Regions from separate parts of the Kosakonia sp. MUSA4 genome, predicted to be linked through region 3. Evidence: predicted binding sites of a transcription regulator. Region 3 holds the regulator's gene; each other region holds the start of a gene.
What was found. Region 3 encodes Fur, which represses iron uptake genes when iron is present. Its sites were predicted from a motif close to ATAATAATGAGAACNACTATCAA; they were not measured.

Region 1 (4,204 bases), 2.2 Mb from region 3:
CCCACAGGCCGCGGCCAGCTTCTACGCCAGCTTTAGCAAAATGGCCAGCTTCCGGCTTGGTTACACGGTTAGCTTTTTTAGCACCGGTGGTAACCTGGATAGCGCGGTAGCCATCGTTAGCCAGATCTTTAACCTGAGTAACGCGGTTTGCTTCAACTTCGATTACGGTTACTGGGATAGATACGCCATCTTCAGTGAAGATGCGGGTCATGCCCACTTTTTTACCGACTAAACCAATCATTGTTTCAACCTCTCAATCGCTCGATGACCTGATTAACCCAGGCTGATCTGCACGTCTACACCGGCAGCCAGGTCCAGACGCATCAGAGCATCAACGGTTTTCTCGGTTGGCTCAACGATGTCAACCAGACGCTTGTGAGTGCGAATTTCGTACTGATCGCGCGCGTCTTTGTTAACGTGCGGGGAGATCAGAACGGTAAAGCGCTCTTTGCGGGTCGGCAGCGGGATCGGACCACGGACTTGCGCACCAGTGCGCTTGGCAGTCTCGACGATTTCCGCGGTTGATTGATCGATCAGACGATGATCAAACGCTTTCAGGCGGATACGGATTCTTTGGTTCTGCATGAGACCAGAGCTCCAATTATTTATAGACGAAAATAATTACTCCTCACACCCATTACGATTGATGGGGGAGTGTAATCGTTCATAACATAGCCCCCCGATTGGGAGCATTGTTAGCAGCTAAAAGCACTGCCAGGGTTCAGATTGAACCCGCCGTCAATTACGACAAGCCCGCGCATTATACGTAAATCTGGGCTGGAAGCAAGTGCCGTTTAGAAAATAAGCAACATTGCGCGCAAGTTCGCAGAAGGAATGTCATTGCAATCAATCAGGCGATATTTCTGGCGAAACCTCTCGTGATTTTGCAGAAATACATTATGCAATCATCCCCTCCTCCGCCACTCTCCAGGTACGACATCACTCTTTACTTGAGACAAAATGCTCTTTCTCTTTATCTACTTATTCCTGAACTTGCTACTCGTCTGGCATGACATTCGTAACGGTCTGCTCCCTGACCGTTTTACTTGCCCTTTATTGTGGACAGGGCTTTGCTGGCACAGTCTTTCCCACGTGGCTTTTTTGCCATATGCCGTGTGGGGAGCAATCGCCGGCTATTCTGCTTTTGCTGCTGTCTACTGGGGTTTCCGCTTGTGGCGTGGTCGGGAAGGAATGGGATATGGCGATGTAAAATACCTTTCTGCGCTGGGGGCCTGGCATGGTTGGGAAAGTTTGCCCACGCTGATTGTTATTGCATCTTTGTTGGCCTGTTGCGTCGCAGGAATCAGATGCATCTGCACTCATAACTGGCAATCATTAAAAAACCCGCTGCCGTTAGGCCCATTTCTGGCGGCTGCGGGTCTGTTGGCTGGATACCCAACACTGGTATCGTTTTAATCTTCAACTTTGATTTGCGATTGCAGGTAGTTCTGAATACCAATTTTCGCAATCAGATCGAGTTCTGTTTCGAGCCAGTCAATATGGTGCTCTTCTTCGGCAAGAATATTGATCATCATATCGCGGCTGACATAATCATGAACGCTATCAGCATAGGCAATGGCTTCGCGCAGATCTTTTGCGCCTTCCAGTTCCAGCCTGAGGTCAGATTGCAGCATCTCTTCGACATCTTCACCTATTCCGAGCTTGCCCAAATCCTGCAGGTTCGGTAATCCTTCAAGAAACAAAATACGCTCGATGTACCGATCAGCGTGTTTCATTTCATCAATGGATTCGTGGTATTCAACATCGTTGAGGCGCGTCAGTCCCCAGTTTTTGAACATTCTCGCATGGAGAAAGTATTGATTTATTGCGACAAGCTCATTTCCCAATAATTTATTGAGATAATTTATGATTTTAACATCACCTTTCATTATGTAGTCCCTCCGCTTCCACTTATTGAAGCGTAGATGCGCCTACAGGGATGTCAAAAAAAGATAGCGCCTTAAGCGATCTCTTTATATTCCGGCATCTGTGTAAGTTCGTTCTGCATAATCTCTCTTGCCGCACGAACACACTTACCGCATTGATTTCCCACCGGAACAAATTTGCGAAGCTGCTGAAATGATTGGGGGTGAAACTGGCGAACTGCCTGACGAATTTTTTTATCACTCACACCATTACACAAACAAACGTACATGATCACTCCCGTTCAATTTATGCACAAAAGTGTAAATGAGAATGGTTCCGATTACAATAGCACAACTGTAAAGCCTTCGTCAGAAGCGCAGGGAAAATTTCAGGATATATGTCCGTCACTAATTTAACAGGCAGCAAAAAGGGCGCCGAAGCGCCCTTTTTCATTCAAAGCCAGATAATTAGCTGAGAACTTTTGCTACAACGCCCGCGCCAACGGTACGGCCGCCTTCACGGATTGCGAAACGCAGACCATCGTCCATCGCAATCGGGTGAATCAGGGTAACAACCATTTTGATGTTGTCGCCCGGCATTACCATCTCCACGCCTTCCGGCAGTTCGATGGTGCCTGTCACGTCAGTTGTACGGAAGTAGAACTGCGGACGGTAACCTTTGAAGAACGGAGTGTGACGGCCGCCTTCATCTTTGGACAGGATATAAACTTCAGATTCGAATTTGGTGTGCGGCTTGATGGAACCCGGCTTAGCCAGTACCTGACCACGTTCGATTTCTTCACGTTTGATACCACGCAGCAGAACACCTACGTTCTCGCCGGCACGGCCTTCGTCCAGCAGTTTGCGGAACATTTCAACGCCAGTACAGGTGGATTTCGCGGTGTCTTTGATGCCCACGATTTCAACTTCTTCACCCACTTTGATGATACCGCGCTCTACACGACCAGTAACAACAGTACCACGACCGGAGATGGAGAATACGTCTTCGATCGGCAGCAGGAACGGCTTGTCAATCGCACGCTCTGGTTCCGGGATGTAAGAATCCAGGAAGCCTGCCAGTTCGATGATTTTCGCTTCCCACTCTGCTTCGCCTTCCAGCGCTTTCAGGGCAGAACCACGAATGATCGGAGTGTCGTCGCCCGGGAAATCGTACTGAGACAGAAGCTCACGCACTTCCATCTCAACCAGTTCCAGCAGCTCTTCGTCATCAACCATGTCGCATTTGTTCAGGAACACGATGATGTACGGAACGCCTACCTGACGACCCAGCAGGATGTGCTCACGGGTCTGCGGCATCGGGCCGTCAGTCGCAGCAACAACCAGGATCGCGCCGTCCATCTGCGCAGCACCGGTGATCATGTTTTTAACATAGTCGGCGTGGCCCGGGCAGTCTACGTGTGCGTAGTGGCGAGTCGGGGTGTCATATTCAACGTGAGAAGTGTTGATGGTGATACCACGCGCTTTTTCTTCCGGCGCGTTATCGATCTGATCGAATGCGCGAGCAGAACCACCGTAGGTTTTTGCCAGAACGGTAGTGATTGCAGCAGTCAGGGTAGTTTTACCATGGTCAACGTGGCCGATTGTGCCGACGTTGACGTGCGGTTTTGTACGTTCAAATTTTTCTTTAGACACGGCTTTATTCCTTACTATAGTGCTCTCCCCTTCTGGAGAGAGCACGGACTTTGGTTTTAACCCTGAGGCTTATTTACCACGGGCTTCGATTACGGCCTGAGCAACGTTGTTCGGTGCATCATCATACTTCAGGAATTCCATAGTATATGATGCACGACCCTTGGTCAGAGAACGCAGCTGGGTTGCGTATCCGAACATTTCAGACAGCGGCACTTCAGCGTGAATCTTAACGCCAGTGACTTCAGATTCCTGACCGCGCAGCATACCGCGACGACGGCTCAAGTCACCGATAACGTCACCGGTGTTCTCTTCCGGAGTTTCTACTTCAACCTTCATGATCGGCTCAAGCAGAACTGGTTTTGCCTTCTTAAAGCCTTCTTTAAAGGCAATAGACGCAGCCAGTTTAAACGCCAGTTCAGAGGAGTCAACGTCATGGTAAGAACCGAAGTGCAGACGAACACCCATATCTACTACCGGGTAACCAGCCAGCGGGCCAGACTTCAGTTGCTCCTGGATGCCTTTATCAACGGCCGGGATGTATTCACCAGGAATTACACCACCTTTGATGTCGTTGATGAACTCGTAACCTTTCGGGTTAGAGCCCGGCTCCAGCGGGTACATGTCGATAACAACATGACCGTACTGACCGCGACCACCAGACTGTTTGGCGTGTTTACCTTCGATAT
Region 2 (4,204 bases), 710 kb from region 3:
GCTGATACCGCGTTGCAGGCAATAGAACAGTTGATCTTCACCAATGCGCGAGGTGGTGGCTTCGTGTTCAAGCTGGGCGCTGTTATTGCGGCATTCAACATACGGGAAGGTATGCGCGCCGCAGTCCGGGCCGATCAGCATCGAGTCGCACTGGGTAAAGTTGCGGGCATTCGTCGCTGTCGGCATGATTTTCACCAGCCCGCGATAGCTGTTCTGGCTATGTCCGGCCGAGATCCCTTTCGAAATAATGGTCGATTTGGTGTTCTTGCCGATGTGGATCATCTTGGTGCCGGTGTCGGCCTGCTGATGCCCGCTGGTCAGCGCCACAGAGAAGAACTCGCCAATCGAGTTGTCGCCGCGCAGAATGCAGCTCGGATATTTCCACGTAATCGCCGAACCGGTTTCTGATTGCGTCCACGACATCTTGCTGTTTTCGCCTTCGCACAGCGCACGCTTGGTGACGAAGTTAAGAATGCCGCCGGTGTTGTTGTCGCCGGGGAACCAGTTCTGCACGGTGGAGTATTTCACTTCCGCATCTTTGTGGATGATCACTTCCACCACCGCCGCGTGGAGCTGGTAGCTGTCGCGCACCGGCGCGGAGCAACCTTCGATATAGCTGACGTAACTGCCTTCATCGGCCACCAGGATAGTGCGTTCAAACTGGCCGGTTTTCTCCGCATTGATACGGAAATAGGTAGACAGCTCCATCGGGCAACGCACGCCTTTCGGGATATAAATGAACGTACCGTCAGAGGCGACAGCCGCATTCAGCGCGGCAAAGAAGTTGTCGTTCGACGGGACAACCGTGCCGAGGTATTTTTTCACCAGTTCCGGATGATCGTGGATAGCCTCACCGAACGAGCAGAAAATAATGCCCTGCTCCGACAGTTTCTCGCGGTAAGTGGTAGCAACGGAAACCGAGTCGAAAATGGCGTCCACCGCCACTTCTTTGCCTTCACGCACCGGGACACCCAGCTGGTTAAACGCGGCTTCCACTTCATCGGTCAGATACGCGTTCGCGCCCGTCTGTTGCACAGCACCCGGCTGCGAGGCGCAGGTGTCATCGCAATTACCGCAGGACGGCGCCGAATAGTAGCTGTAGTCCTGATAGTTCAGCTTGTCGTAGTGCGCTTTCAGCCAGTGCGGCTCTTCCATTTCAAGCCACGCACGAAAGGCACTCAGGCGGAACTCCAGCATCCACTCCGGCTCGTTACGTTTCGCCGAGATCGCCCGCACGACATCTTCATTGATGCCTTTCGCCAGCTCATCGGTGGTTAATTGCGTGAAGAACCCCTCTTTATAATTGAGGTTACCGGTCCAGATTTTGACATCGTCAGTTGCTTCAGTATTACGAGACATAGTACCGCCTATACCCCAAAGCTTTCGCCGCAGCCGCATTCGTGCTGAGCTTTCGGGTTATGAAATTTGAAGATCTGATTTAATCCTTCACGCACATAATCCACTTCCGTGCCGTCAATAAACGGCATCGCCTGAAGCGGAACGTAAAGGCGCGCGCCTTCAGATTCGTACAGCAAATCGTCGGCATTCGGTTCCGTCACGGTATCCAGCACATAACCAAAGCCCGCGCAACCGGTCTGCTTAATGCCGAGCCGCACGCCCAGCACGCCAGCCTGTTTGCTGGCCAGCGTACGAATATGTTCAGCAGCGGCAGGCGTCATGGTCAGCCCGCGCCACGCAAAATCTTCCGGATTAAATGATTCCATCGCATTACCTCACATCACCAGATTCGAAGGGCATAATCCTATGTTAGTGATAATAATTCTCACTTCAACCTCTTTCCCGCAGGGTTATTCCCCCGGTAGCCCCTTTTTTGGCTGTTGCTATAAGCATAGACGTTGCTGAAAGGCATTACAGATAAGTGAAAAATTGTTTAATAAATTGATAAATAATGGATTTAAACAGCCCACCACAGACCGTTCGGCGAAAAAGAAAAGATGCATAGGCAATACCTATTTTTGAGATAGGATCGAAAAAAAAGTCGGCTTAAAAACGTAGCGGATTATCAAAAAATTACCGGCAGCAGAAAACAGATGCACACGGCCACTTCATCTTCAATAATCGCCATAAAATCCAGGGTGATAAAATCGAAATCACCATGGAAAAAACGGCGCCATTTCCGACAACGTATTGGTCACGGCTTAAGACGTTTCTCTGCAATTAGGATTTTCTCAGCCGACGCGGCGAAAATATCTCCTGTAAGATATCGCCTGGTTTAAATCCGGGCTGCGCCCTGCAAACATGGAGAGAGTTAATGAAGGCAACGATGTCATATTTAGATACCGGTTCAGGATTTCCCGTTTTACTCGGCCACAGTTATCTGTTCGATAAATCGATGTGGTCACCGCAGATTGAGGCTCTGGCTAAACAGTTTCGCGTGATAGCGCCGGATTTATGGGGCCACGGTGAGTCTCCTGCCCTGCCCGCATCAACAACGTCGCTGACGGATCTGGCCGCCGATCATCTGGCGCTGATGGATACGTTGCAGATTGAGGAGTTCGCGGTGGTGGGGTTGTCCGTTGGCGGCATGTGGGGAGCCGAACTGGCCGCCGCAGCGCCGCAGCGGGTAAAAGCGTTAATGCTGTTTGATACCTTTATCGGTGATGAAACCAGCGAAGCGCGCGAGCGCTACTTTGGCATGCTCAACGCCATTGACACCGCCGGCTTCATCCCGCCTGCCATGCTGGATTACATCGTCGGGCAATTTTATTCGCAGCATGCCGCACCGGCGGATACCCAGCAGCTCACCGCGTATCTCTCTTCACTCACGGCGGAACAACTGCGCGGCAGTATTGTTCCGCTCGGTAAACAAATTTTTGGTCGCCCGGACAGGCTTGCAGTACTGGATTCCATTCGCTGCCCGGCACACGTTGCCACCGGTGAACTGGATCTGCCGAGACCGCCAGTCGAAGGCCGTCTGATGGCAGAAAAGCTGGGCTGCGATTTCACGCTGATCCCGGATGCTGCGCATATCAGCAACCGCGAAAATCCCGGGGAGGTGCTGCGCTTGATTGAGAATTTCCTCTCCAGACATTTATAACTCTCCGTGATACTCCACTCCCCACCGACGGAGAGTGGAGATCGCACAGTCTCACCGCCAGGCTTCAACGTCTCTTTCGCGACTCGCATTGCTCACACACGTTTTTTTTGACATACGGCAATAGCATATAAAATACCGCGACACATTGTGTTATTTCCGGGACTCCTCACACCTGTTCTTCGCATGTGGAATTCATTAATCGCAAATTTGAAAAGGTTTATTACGCTTTCTGAGCATATCTCTTTAAAAGATTTGCTTCTCATGGGTACGCGAAAGCGGGAGTGATATTGCCATAAACTAGCATTTTATTTTTTACTTCCCACGTTTCTGCGCCAATATACATATTAGAAATACATGTTTAAAGACATCATCCATAACAGAAAAAAGATCAAAAAAAATGAACAACGGGTCGTGCCGTGTGAAGCCGTAGCCAGCCATCTTCAGGCTGAAAAGATGTGATGTACGCCAAATTTTACACTTTTAGCAAATATTGCCACAGGCGTTAAGAGCGTATTAATTTGCGTTGAGTACACTTTCCCGGAGAAAAACAAGGTGATAAGCAATACAAAACACAAATTATTAGTTGATAAACCTGACACAATATAAATACCTAAAACAAAAGGCCACCTTTATTTATAGATTTAAGCGATCATTTTAATAATAGCAATAGATACAGGCTATCAAAAAGAGAGGATCGATCATTCAAAACAATTTTCAAAGATTATGATTAGTTGTGTAAAATTGAAAAATTATATAGTGGTTAGACCTGTTCTTATGAGTGGGGAGCTGAATAAGGGATAATGAATATAAAAACACTGGAAATTGCGGACAAAAAACTTAGCGTTACCGCAGAGTTCAAACCCGTCATGCACCTTTCTGGAAAAACTATTTTCCGCTACGAAGTTCTTGCCAAAATTTATAATGCCAGCGATCGTTGGCTTTCAGTAGAACAATCCTTCGATATTCTTGAGAGAGAAACCATTAAAGCCATTAGCGATTTTTTGTTTGAGACCGTCTGCGAACTGCTGAAAATGAAAGAAGGTATCACGGTTGCATTCAAACTCCCCGCACAGTTAATGAATGATATGGCGTACCTCGCCAGCCTTTACCAGCAGTGCGGACATTATCTCGTATCGCCGCAACGCA
Region 3 (4,204 bases):
TCTGCGGCGGCAACTCCCCTTACGTTACGGAGCAGTACCGGAGCGCTTTGCTTGAACAGTTCCCGCAGGCGCGCGCGCATGTGATTGCTGGTGCCGGTCACTGGGTGCATGCGGAAAAACCTGAAGCGGTGATGCGGGCAATTAATCGTTATCTCGCTGAAAAGTCAAACTGATTAAAAAGGCGGCGACCAGTCGCCAGAACGCGTCCGCCCGTTGGCGCGCCCGTTATGCTGATGTATGATGGCGCGCTATTCAGCCCGGGCGGCAGCCCGATTGCTTGTCTTTCCCGTAGTATGCTTAAACATGGCTAAAGAACAAACGGACCGTACAACCCTGGATCTGTTCGCGAATGAGCGTCGCCCGGGACGGCCGAAGACGAATCCGCTCTCGCGTGATGAACAGTTACGCATCAACAAACGCAATCAATTAAAACGCGATAAAGTTCGTGGGCTTAAACGCGTCGAGCTAAAACTGAACGTGGAAGCCGTTGATGCGTTAAACGAACTTGCCGATGCGCGTGACATGAGCCGCAGCGAACTTATCGAAGAGATGCTGCTGGCACAGCTGAGCGCATTGCGCGGAAAGTAATTACTCCGAATCACCTCTCTTATTTTCACGTTTTCATGTGTCATACAGTGCACTCCGCGGCGATAGCTGTTTTCGCGCGCTTCTCTGTTCTGCTATGATTGCCCTTATCTGTGGGCAAAGCGCCACCATCATATTCATTAGGTTTCAAGAGGTTATTTTACTCATGGCAATTACAGGTATTTTCTTCGGCAGCGACACCGGCAACACCGAAAATATTGCGAAAATGATTCAGAGTCAGCTTGGTAAGGACGTTGCCGACGTACATGACATTGCCAAGAGCAGCAAAGAAGATATCGAAGGATATGACATTCTGCTGCTCGGCATTCCGACCTGGTATTATGGCGAAGCGCAGTGCGACTGGGATGATTTCTTCCCGACGCTGGAAGACATTGATTTTAATGGTAAGTTAGTTGCGCTGTTTGGCTGCGGCGATCAGGAAGACTATGCAGAATATTTCTGTGATGCGCTGGGTACGATCCGCGATATTATTGAGCCGCGCGGCGCGACTATCGTGGGCCATTGGCCGACTGCAGGCTACCATTTCGAAGCCTCTAAAGGGCTGGTGGATGATGGCCATTTCGTTGGTCTGGCGATTGACGAAGATCGTCAGCCAGAAATGACCGCAGAACGTGTACAAAAATGGGTTAAGCAAGTTCGCGAAGAGTTACATCTTGATGACATCATCAACGCCTGATTTTACGGCGTAATCTGTGGGTTACGTGGTATTAATAGGTAAAAGCAATGGAAATAATTGCTACAAATTTTTAACTTTTTTCTCCATCGCTGTACAATAAGCCCTGCTAAAGTGGTGTTATGAAGCACAGGAGTTGCTGGTGACACCACGTTTTAAAAGCTTACTTTACTTGAGGACTTGCAGTTTTCATTTAGCCATGGCAGTTCTATAATGAGACGCATTATCCCAGGTGCATTCCTTCTAACTTCCATTGAGGAAGTGAATCGTATAGCAACAGGACAGATTCCGCATGACTGACAACAATACCGCATTAAAGAAGGCTGGCCTGAAAGTCACGCTTCCTCGGTTAAAAATCCTGGAAGTGCTTCAGGAACCGGATAACCATCATGTCAGTGCGGAAGATTTATATAAACGACTGATCGACATGGGCGAAGAGATCGGGCTGGCGACAGTATATCGTGTACTGAACCAGTTTGATGACGCCGGCATTGTGACCCGTCATAACTTCGAAGGCGGGAAATCCGTTTTTGAACTGACTCAGCAGCATCACCACGATCACCTGATTTGCCTCGACTGCGGCAAAGTGATCGAATTCAGTGATGATTCCATCGAAGCGCGTCAGCGTGAAATCGCCGCCAAACACGGCATTCGCCTGACGAACCACAGTCTTTACCTGTACGGCCACTGCGCCGAGGGTGACTGCCGCGAAGATGAACACGCGCACGATGCGAAATAATCCCTTTTCATACTCAAGCCAGCCTTCAGGTTGGCTTTTTTTTTGCCCTTCAAAAACAAAAATGCCCGGCAGGTTTGCGCTGCCGGGCAGGTTACTTCAGCAATAATTACGCTTTCACGCTATCCACACGGCTGAAACGTTTGCCGTCCGGGCTGGCGGTGCGGATCTGCACTTCCCCGCTCACCTGCGGACGCGCTTTATCATCGTAGCGCAGCCAGTTTTTACCGCCGTCCGTAGAATATTCCACGACCATTCCCGGGAAGCTGGTATTGGCTTCCAGCTTGCCGCCGACCACGCGCGCGCCCGGTACAGGCAGGCGGTAGTTAATGCCTGCTTTGTCCAGTTTTGCCAGTTCACGATGGCCTAACAGATTTGCAAAGCGGGTCCAGTCTTTATCCAGCGCTTTTACATCGACCAGATGAGTTTCACCGCCTTTGTACTCGCGACCGGCCTGATAATCCTGTTCCCAACCGGCGCGGTGCCAGGCACGCTCTGCGACCGCAATCATGCGTGGATAAATCATGTACTCCATCTGGTTGTCGGTACGTACCACTTCACTCCACAACTGAGCAGAAAGACCATAGGCTCCAGGCCATAGTTTGTCCGATTTCGCGTTGAATGGATTGCCGTCGCGATCCAGTGAGGTTTCAGCATTTTGCGGCATGTTGTCCGGCGCAAAGCTGAAGATCTTGCGCTCATCGCTAAAGCGCGTGCCCCAGTAGTAGCCGCTTTCCGCCGGATGGACTTCGTTCGGGAAGTCGAGGTAAACATAGTCCGGGTTCGAGACAATGACGCGGAACCCTTTGTTTGCCCAGTCATTTACCGAATCGAAACCGCCCCAGTAGAGCGTATCCCAGAAGTTAACATTGACGTGATCGGTGGCAAACTCGGCGGCATTTTTAGCATCTTTCAGGCCATCCTGCCACGCCTGCATGGTGCCGATACCGTGCGCTTTCACCAGCTTGCTGACCTCAATACCAAAGTAGCTGGAAAGATGCTCAACATCTGCAACCTTACCCTCTTTGACCATAGACTGGCAGACCTGAGATTTAGCCCATGGTTTGTCCTGCTTGCTCTGATCGATGATGCCTTTGCCCGCTTCCGGTTTTTTCTGGTCGGTATAACCCGTTCCCAGATAGATGTTTTTCGCTTCGTCACCGCCAAAATGCCAGGTATTCAGCGACACACCCGCTTCTTTGTGCATTTGCTGGATTTCACCCATCACCTTATCAACGAAATTGCGTGACGAATCGAGGCACGGGTTCAGATAACCAGTGCGATTATAGAACTGTACCCCGGTGGTATTGGAGGTGTCCGTCGGATCCAGTAAACGGTACTGGTTCGCCTCTTTCTCTTTACCCTCTTTCATCAGGCGCTCATAGCGCGCTTCCATTGAGATCACTGCGGCACGGGCGTGTGCCGGCATATCAATTTCCGGGATCACTTCAATCTGTCGCGCTTTCGCGTACTTCAGTATGTCGATGTAATCGGCACGGCTGAAGTGGCCGCTGCCATTGTTGTTACTGTCCGGGCCGGAACCCAGCTGCGGCAGCAGGCAGGTTTTCTCGCTCAGATCGTGGCAACGTTTGCTGCCGATGTCGGTCAGCTCAGGCAGACCGGGGATCTCAATGCGCCAGCCTTCGTCATCGGTAAGGTGAAAGTGGAATTTGTTCAGCTTATAAGCTGACATTTGATCCAGCAGGCGCAGTACGGCATCTTTGCTGTGGAAATTACGTCCCACATCAAGCTGAATCCCGCGATAATCAAAGCGCGGTGCGTCTTTCGCTTCAAGCTGTGCGATTTTCGGCTCGCCACTGGCAGGGATCAGCGACAGCAAAGATTGCAGGCCGTAGAACACGCCAGCCTGATCAAAGCCAGTGATTACCGCTTCATTTGCCCCAATGTGCAACTTATAGGCACCAGATATGGCTTCATCACCCGCAAAAGCCTTCACTGCGATCTCTGTGCGGATGGGATAACTGCCCTCCTTAACGCCCAGCAGCGCGAAGCGCGACTTCACCGCTTCCTGCGCATCTGCGCCTAGCACAGAGAGATCGAGCGTCACGCCTTTGCTCAGATCCACATCCTGACCGGAGATTTTTACCTTCTGCGGCGTGGGGACAATCTGGCCGCGCAACGTGGAGAGGTTTAGCGCTTTGACGTCGCTATTTTTCTCAAAGCGCGCT
Region 4 (4,204 bases), 2.1 Mb from region 3:
TCGCCTTTACTGGCTTCGATTGGGTTGGCCAGCACGCTCAGGCTGAAGGTATCGCGCACGCTCTTCGCGGTATCTTCCAGCGCGGCAATCAGTTCGCCGCTCAGGCTGAATTCCGCCGGATTAAAATCGGCTTGCTCAATATTTTCGGCGGTATAGAGTGTATTCAGCGTACCCACCACCACTTCTTTCGCCATCGCACCGGTGACCAGGCCGACAGTGGCTTGCCAGTGATCGCCATGCACGCCAATCGGCTCCAGCAGCGGCGTAAATACCCGGCTGATCGACGCCAGCGCAGATTCATCGATTTTATGTACCGTACGGCCATCCAGCGAGAAGCTATTCATCGCACTGAGGAAAATGCTGACGATGATGATGACTTTACCCGCGCGGAGTACAAAGCCTTTCAGGCGCTGCCAGGTTTGCAGCAGCAGGCTTTTCAGATGCGGTACGTGATAGACCGGAAGCTCCATCACGAACGGTGATGCTTCACCGCGCAGCAGGGTAAATTTCAACATCAAGCCGGTGAGGATCGCCATCACAATCCCCAGCACGTAGAGTGAGAAGACGGTGATCGCGCCATGCTGGCCGAAAAATGCCGCCGAGAAGACGGCGAAAATGGCCAGGCGCGCGCCGCAGGACATAAACGGCGCCATCATGATAGTAATTAACCGTTCACGCGGGGCATCCAGCGTGCGGGCGCCCATCACTGACGGTACGTTGCAGCCAAAACCCACAATCAGCGGCACAAAGGATTTTCCCGGCAACCCCAACGATTGCATCAGCCGGTCCATCACAAAGGCCGCGCGCGCCATATAACCGGAATCTTCGAGGAATGACATAAACAGGTACATCATGCCAAGCTGCGGCACCAGCGGCAGTACGGTATTCACCCCGCCGCCGAGCCCCTGCGCCAGGAAGACTGTCAGCCATTCCGGGAAGTGCAGCGTGGCGCCCAGCCACTGAATGCCATGGATAAAAATCGCCACTGAACCGGCGTCGAAGATCGGCTGGAACGCGCCGCCAATGTTGATGGCGAACAGGAACATCAGATACATGACGAACAGAAAGATCGGCAGACCCAAAAAGCGGTTGATCACAATGCGGTCAACGGCTGCGGTAAACTGGCTCGGCTCGGCCGTTAAGGTGTTGCTGACGGTATCGCAGATGGCGGCAATCGATTGATAACGCGCATCGGCAATATGCAGCGCCGGATCGTCCATCCCATCTTTCAGACGGGCGAGTGCAGCGTCGAATTGCTGGTTGTTGATGCCCGAGTTCGCGCGGCTGTAGATATCACCCTCGAGGATTTGCAGGCCCATCCAGCGGCGCTGCTGCGGCGGAAGCTCATCTGGCATTTGCGCGGCCAGCGCGTCGGCTTCACGGGAAAGCGGTTGGGCGTAATGCACCAGTTCGATATTGTCATTTGCGCGATGACGATCCACCGCCAGCTTCAGCGCTTCAATACCGCGACCACGTGTTGATACCAGCGGGATCACCGGGCAGCCAAGGCGGGCTGAAAGGGCATCAATATCGATGCGCACTTTTTGCTTTTCAGCGATATCCAGCATGTTAAGGGCGATGATGCACGGTACGCCCAGCTCCAGCAGTTGCAGTGTCAGATAAAGATTGCGTTCAAGATTCGAGGCATCCACCACGTTGATCAGCAGATCGGCATCACCGCTCAAAATGTAGTGACAGGCAATCTGCTCATCCAGCGATGTTTGCGCCGAAATGGTGGTCAGCGAATAGGTGCCTGGCAGGTCAACCAGCGTAACCTGGTGATCGGTTGTGGTGAAAAAGCCCTCTTTGCGCTCTACCGTCACGCCAGACCAGTTTCCAACCCGCTGGCGCGCCCCCGTTAACTGATTGAATAATGTTGTCTTGCCAGAATTAGGATTACCAATTAAACCAATGGTCAATTTTTTCATTTTACTTAGCACTCTATGTCATAGCTGACCGGTTAACGGGAAATTGCTTCCAGTTCGAGAAAAGCGAGATCTTTTTTCCGTAACACTAAATTAACGCGGCGGGTTTCGATATGAATGGGATCGCCTAATGGCGCCACCCGTACCACATTAAAAGATGAGCCGGGCAACATACCTAATGACAGGAGTTTTTGCCGCCAGGCCGGGCTTATTTGCTGTGAGAAGCCGGTAATTTTCCACACGCTGTCAGGAGAGAAATGCATAGTGCCTACTTATTTTTGCTGCGAGCCGATGTTTGCCATACGCCATCACGACGCACCGTGAGCCAGTGAAGAGTAAAGAATAACCAACGAGAACAATGATAATGAGAATAGTTTTTATCATCAATAATAAAAATGCGTCAGAACGGGAGAGGAAATAAAAATTCGATTTTGTTTTGACGTAGCTCAAAAATGTGCTGGGTTCTGAATTTTGCGCAGTGCAGTAAAAGATTAACAGGAAATAAATAATTGTTATTTATATCGGGATCTTAATGTTTTATTAATGTTTGAAATGTAAAGCGGGCCGAAAGTCCGCTGATATAAATTCCGATCAATAAATACAATAGCAGTAAATTGATTAATAATTTTGAATATCAATCGCCAACAAAAATAATAAGTTAATAAATCTCTGTGAGTAATAGCGCTGAGAAAATTGCGTTTTTTCGACGGTGGTGCACAAAAAATAACCCCTCTCCCGCAAGAGAGGGGACAGGATTAGCGTTTTTTACCCATCGCCGCCGCCAGCGCATCCATCATTGCGCTGTTGCCGCCGGGTTGAGGGTTGCGATCCCGTGGTGATTTCGCCGGGCGTGCACTGTTCCGGTTACCGGCATCGCGACTACCACCATTACCACTGCCGCGACGGCTGTTGCTGTCGCCCGGTTGTTCGTCCAGACGCATGGTTAATGCGATACGTTTACGCGGCAGATCGACTTCCAGCACTTTCACCTTCACGATATCGCCCGCTTTCACCACCGTATGCGGATCTTCAACGAACTTATCCGCCAGCGAGGAGATATGCACCAGCCCGTCCTGATGCACGCCGATATCAACGAACGCACCAAAGTTGGTGACGTTGGTCACTGCGCCTTCCAGCACCATGCCCGGCAACAGATCGTTCATCGTTTCGATGCCTTCGGCGAAGGTCGCGGTTTTGAACTCCGGACGCGGATCGCGGCCCGGTTTCTCCAGCTCTTTGATGATGTCGGTGACGGTCGGCACGCCGAACTGCTCGTCGGTAAACTCGGACGGTTTCAGCTTACGTAACTCGGCGCTGTTGCCCATCAGATCGCGCAGGGACTGTGCGGTTGCCGCCAGAATTCGCTCAACCACCGGATAGGTTTCCGGGTGAACGGTGGAAGCATCCAGCGGGTTGTCACCGTGGTTAATACGCAGGAAGCCCGCGCACTGTTCAAAGGCTTTCGGCCCAAGGCGGCTCACTTTTAGCAGTTGCTGGCGGTTCTGGAACTGACCGTTTTCATCGCGCCAGGAGACAATATTTTGCGCCATCATGCGGGTTAAACCGGCCACGCGCGTCAGCAGCGGTACCGAGGCGGTATTCAGATCAACGCCGACGGCGTTTACGCAGTCTTCAACCACCGCATCGAGTTTACGCGCCAGCTGTGTCTGGCTGACGTCATGCTGATACTGGCCAACGCCGATTGATTTCGGGTCGATTTTCACCAGCTCCGCCAGTGGATCCTGTAAACGGCGGGCGATAGACACCGCGCCGCGCAGAGAAACGTCGAGATCCGGGAATTCCAGCGCCGCCAGCTCGGAAGCGGAGTAGACTGACGCGCCCGCTTCGCTGACAATCACTTTTTGCGCGGTCACTTTCGGGAACTGTTTCTGCACATCGAGGTAGAAACGCTCGGTCTCGCGCGATGCCGTACCGTTACCGATCGCCACCAGTTCGACGTTGTGTTTCTCGCACAGCGCCGCCACGGCAACCGCCGCTTTCGCGGCCTGCCCGGTGTGCGGGTAAATCGTGTCGGTGGCGACCAGTTTGCCGGTAGCATCGACCACCGCCACTTTTACGCCTGTACGCAGGCCCGGATCGAGCCCCATTGTTGCGCGCAGCCCGGCCGGTGCGGCCATCAGCAGATCGTGCAGGTTACGGGCGAAGACGTTAATCGCTTCATCTTCTGCGCGTTCGCGCACAGTGCCCATTAATTCCGTTTCAAGGTGCATCAGGACTTTAATGCGCCACGTCCAGCTCACGACGCTACGGCGCCAGCT

Region 1: bfd (bacterioferritin-associated ferredoxin) is a predicted target of Fur. The motif match lies at 2,191-2,213, and genes of this name have one in related genera.
Region 2: sufA (Fe-S cluster assembly scaffold SufA) is a predicted target of Fur. The motif match lies at 1,765-1,787, and genes of this name have one in related genera.
Region 4: feoA (ferrous iron transporter A) is a predicted target of Fur. The motif match lies at 2,284-2,306, and genes of this name have one in related genera.

The regions. Positions count from the first base shown of each region.
Region 1 covers NZ_CP025697.1:4,970,820-4,975,023, forward strand. The annotation lists gene rplC (50S ribosomal protein L3) at 1-241, opposite strand, end outside; gene rpsJ (30S ribosomal protein S10) at 274-585, opposite strand; gene C0557_RS23725 (A24 family peptidase) at 961-1,416, shown strand; gene bfr (bacterioferritin) at 1,413-1,889, opposite strand; gene bfd (bacterioferritin-associated ferredoxin) at 1,961-2,155, opposite strand; gene tuf (elongation factor Tu) at 2,334-3,518, opposite strand; gene fusA (elongation factor G) at 3,588-4,204, opposite strand, start outside.
Region 2 covers NZ_CP025697.1:2,151,903-2,156,106, reverse strand. The annotation lists gene sufB (Fe-S cluster assembly protein SufB) at 1-1,359, opposite strand, end outside; gene sufA (Fe-S cluster assembly scaffold SufA) at 1,368-1,724, opposite strand; gene C0557_RS10245 (alpha/beta fold hydrolase) at 2,273-3,058, shown strand; gene C0557_RS10240 (EAL domain-containing protein) at 3,859-4,204, shown strand, end outside.
Region 3 covers NZ_CP025697.1:1,441,588-1,445,791, reverse strand. The annotation lists gene ybfF (esterase) at 1-173, shown strand, start outside; gene ybfE (LexA regulated protein) at 304-588, shown strand; gene fldA (flavodoxin FldA) at 752-1,282, shown strand; gene fur (ferric iron uptake transcriptional regulator) at 1,572-2,018, shown strand; gene C0557_RS06870 (beta-N-acetylhexosaminidase) at 2,125-4,204, opposite strand, start outside.
Region 4 covers NZ_CP025697.1:5,035,650-5,039,853, reverse strand. The annotation lists gene feoB (Fe(2+) transporter permease subunit FeoB) at 1-1,928, opposite strand, end outside; gene feoA (ferrous iron transporter A) at 1,961-2,188, opposite strand; gene C0557_RS24055 (Tex family protein) at 2,681-4,204, opposite strand, start outside.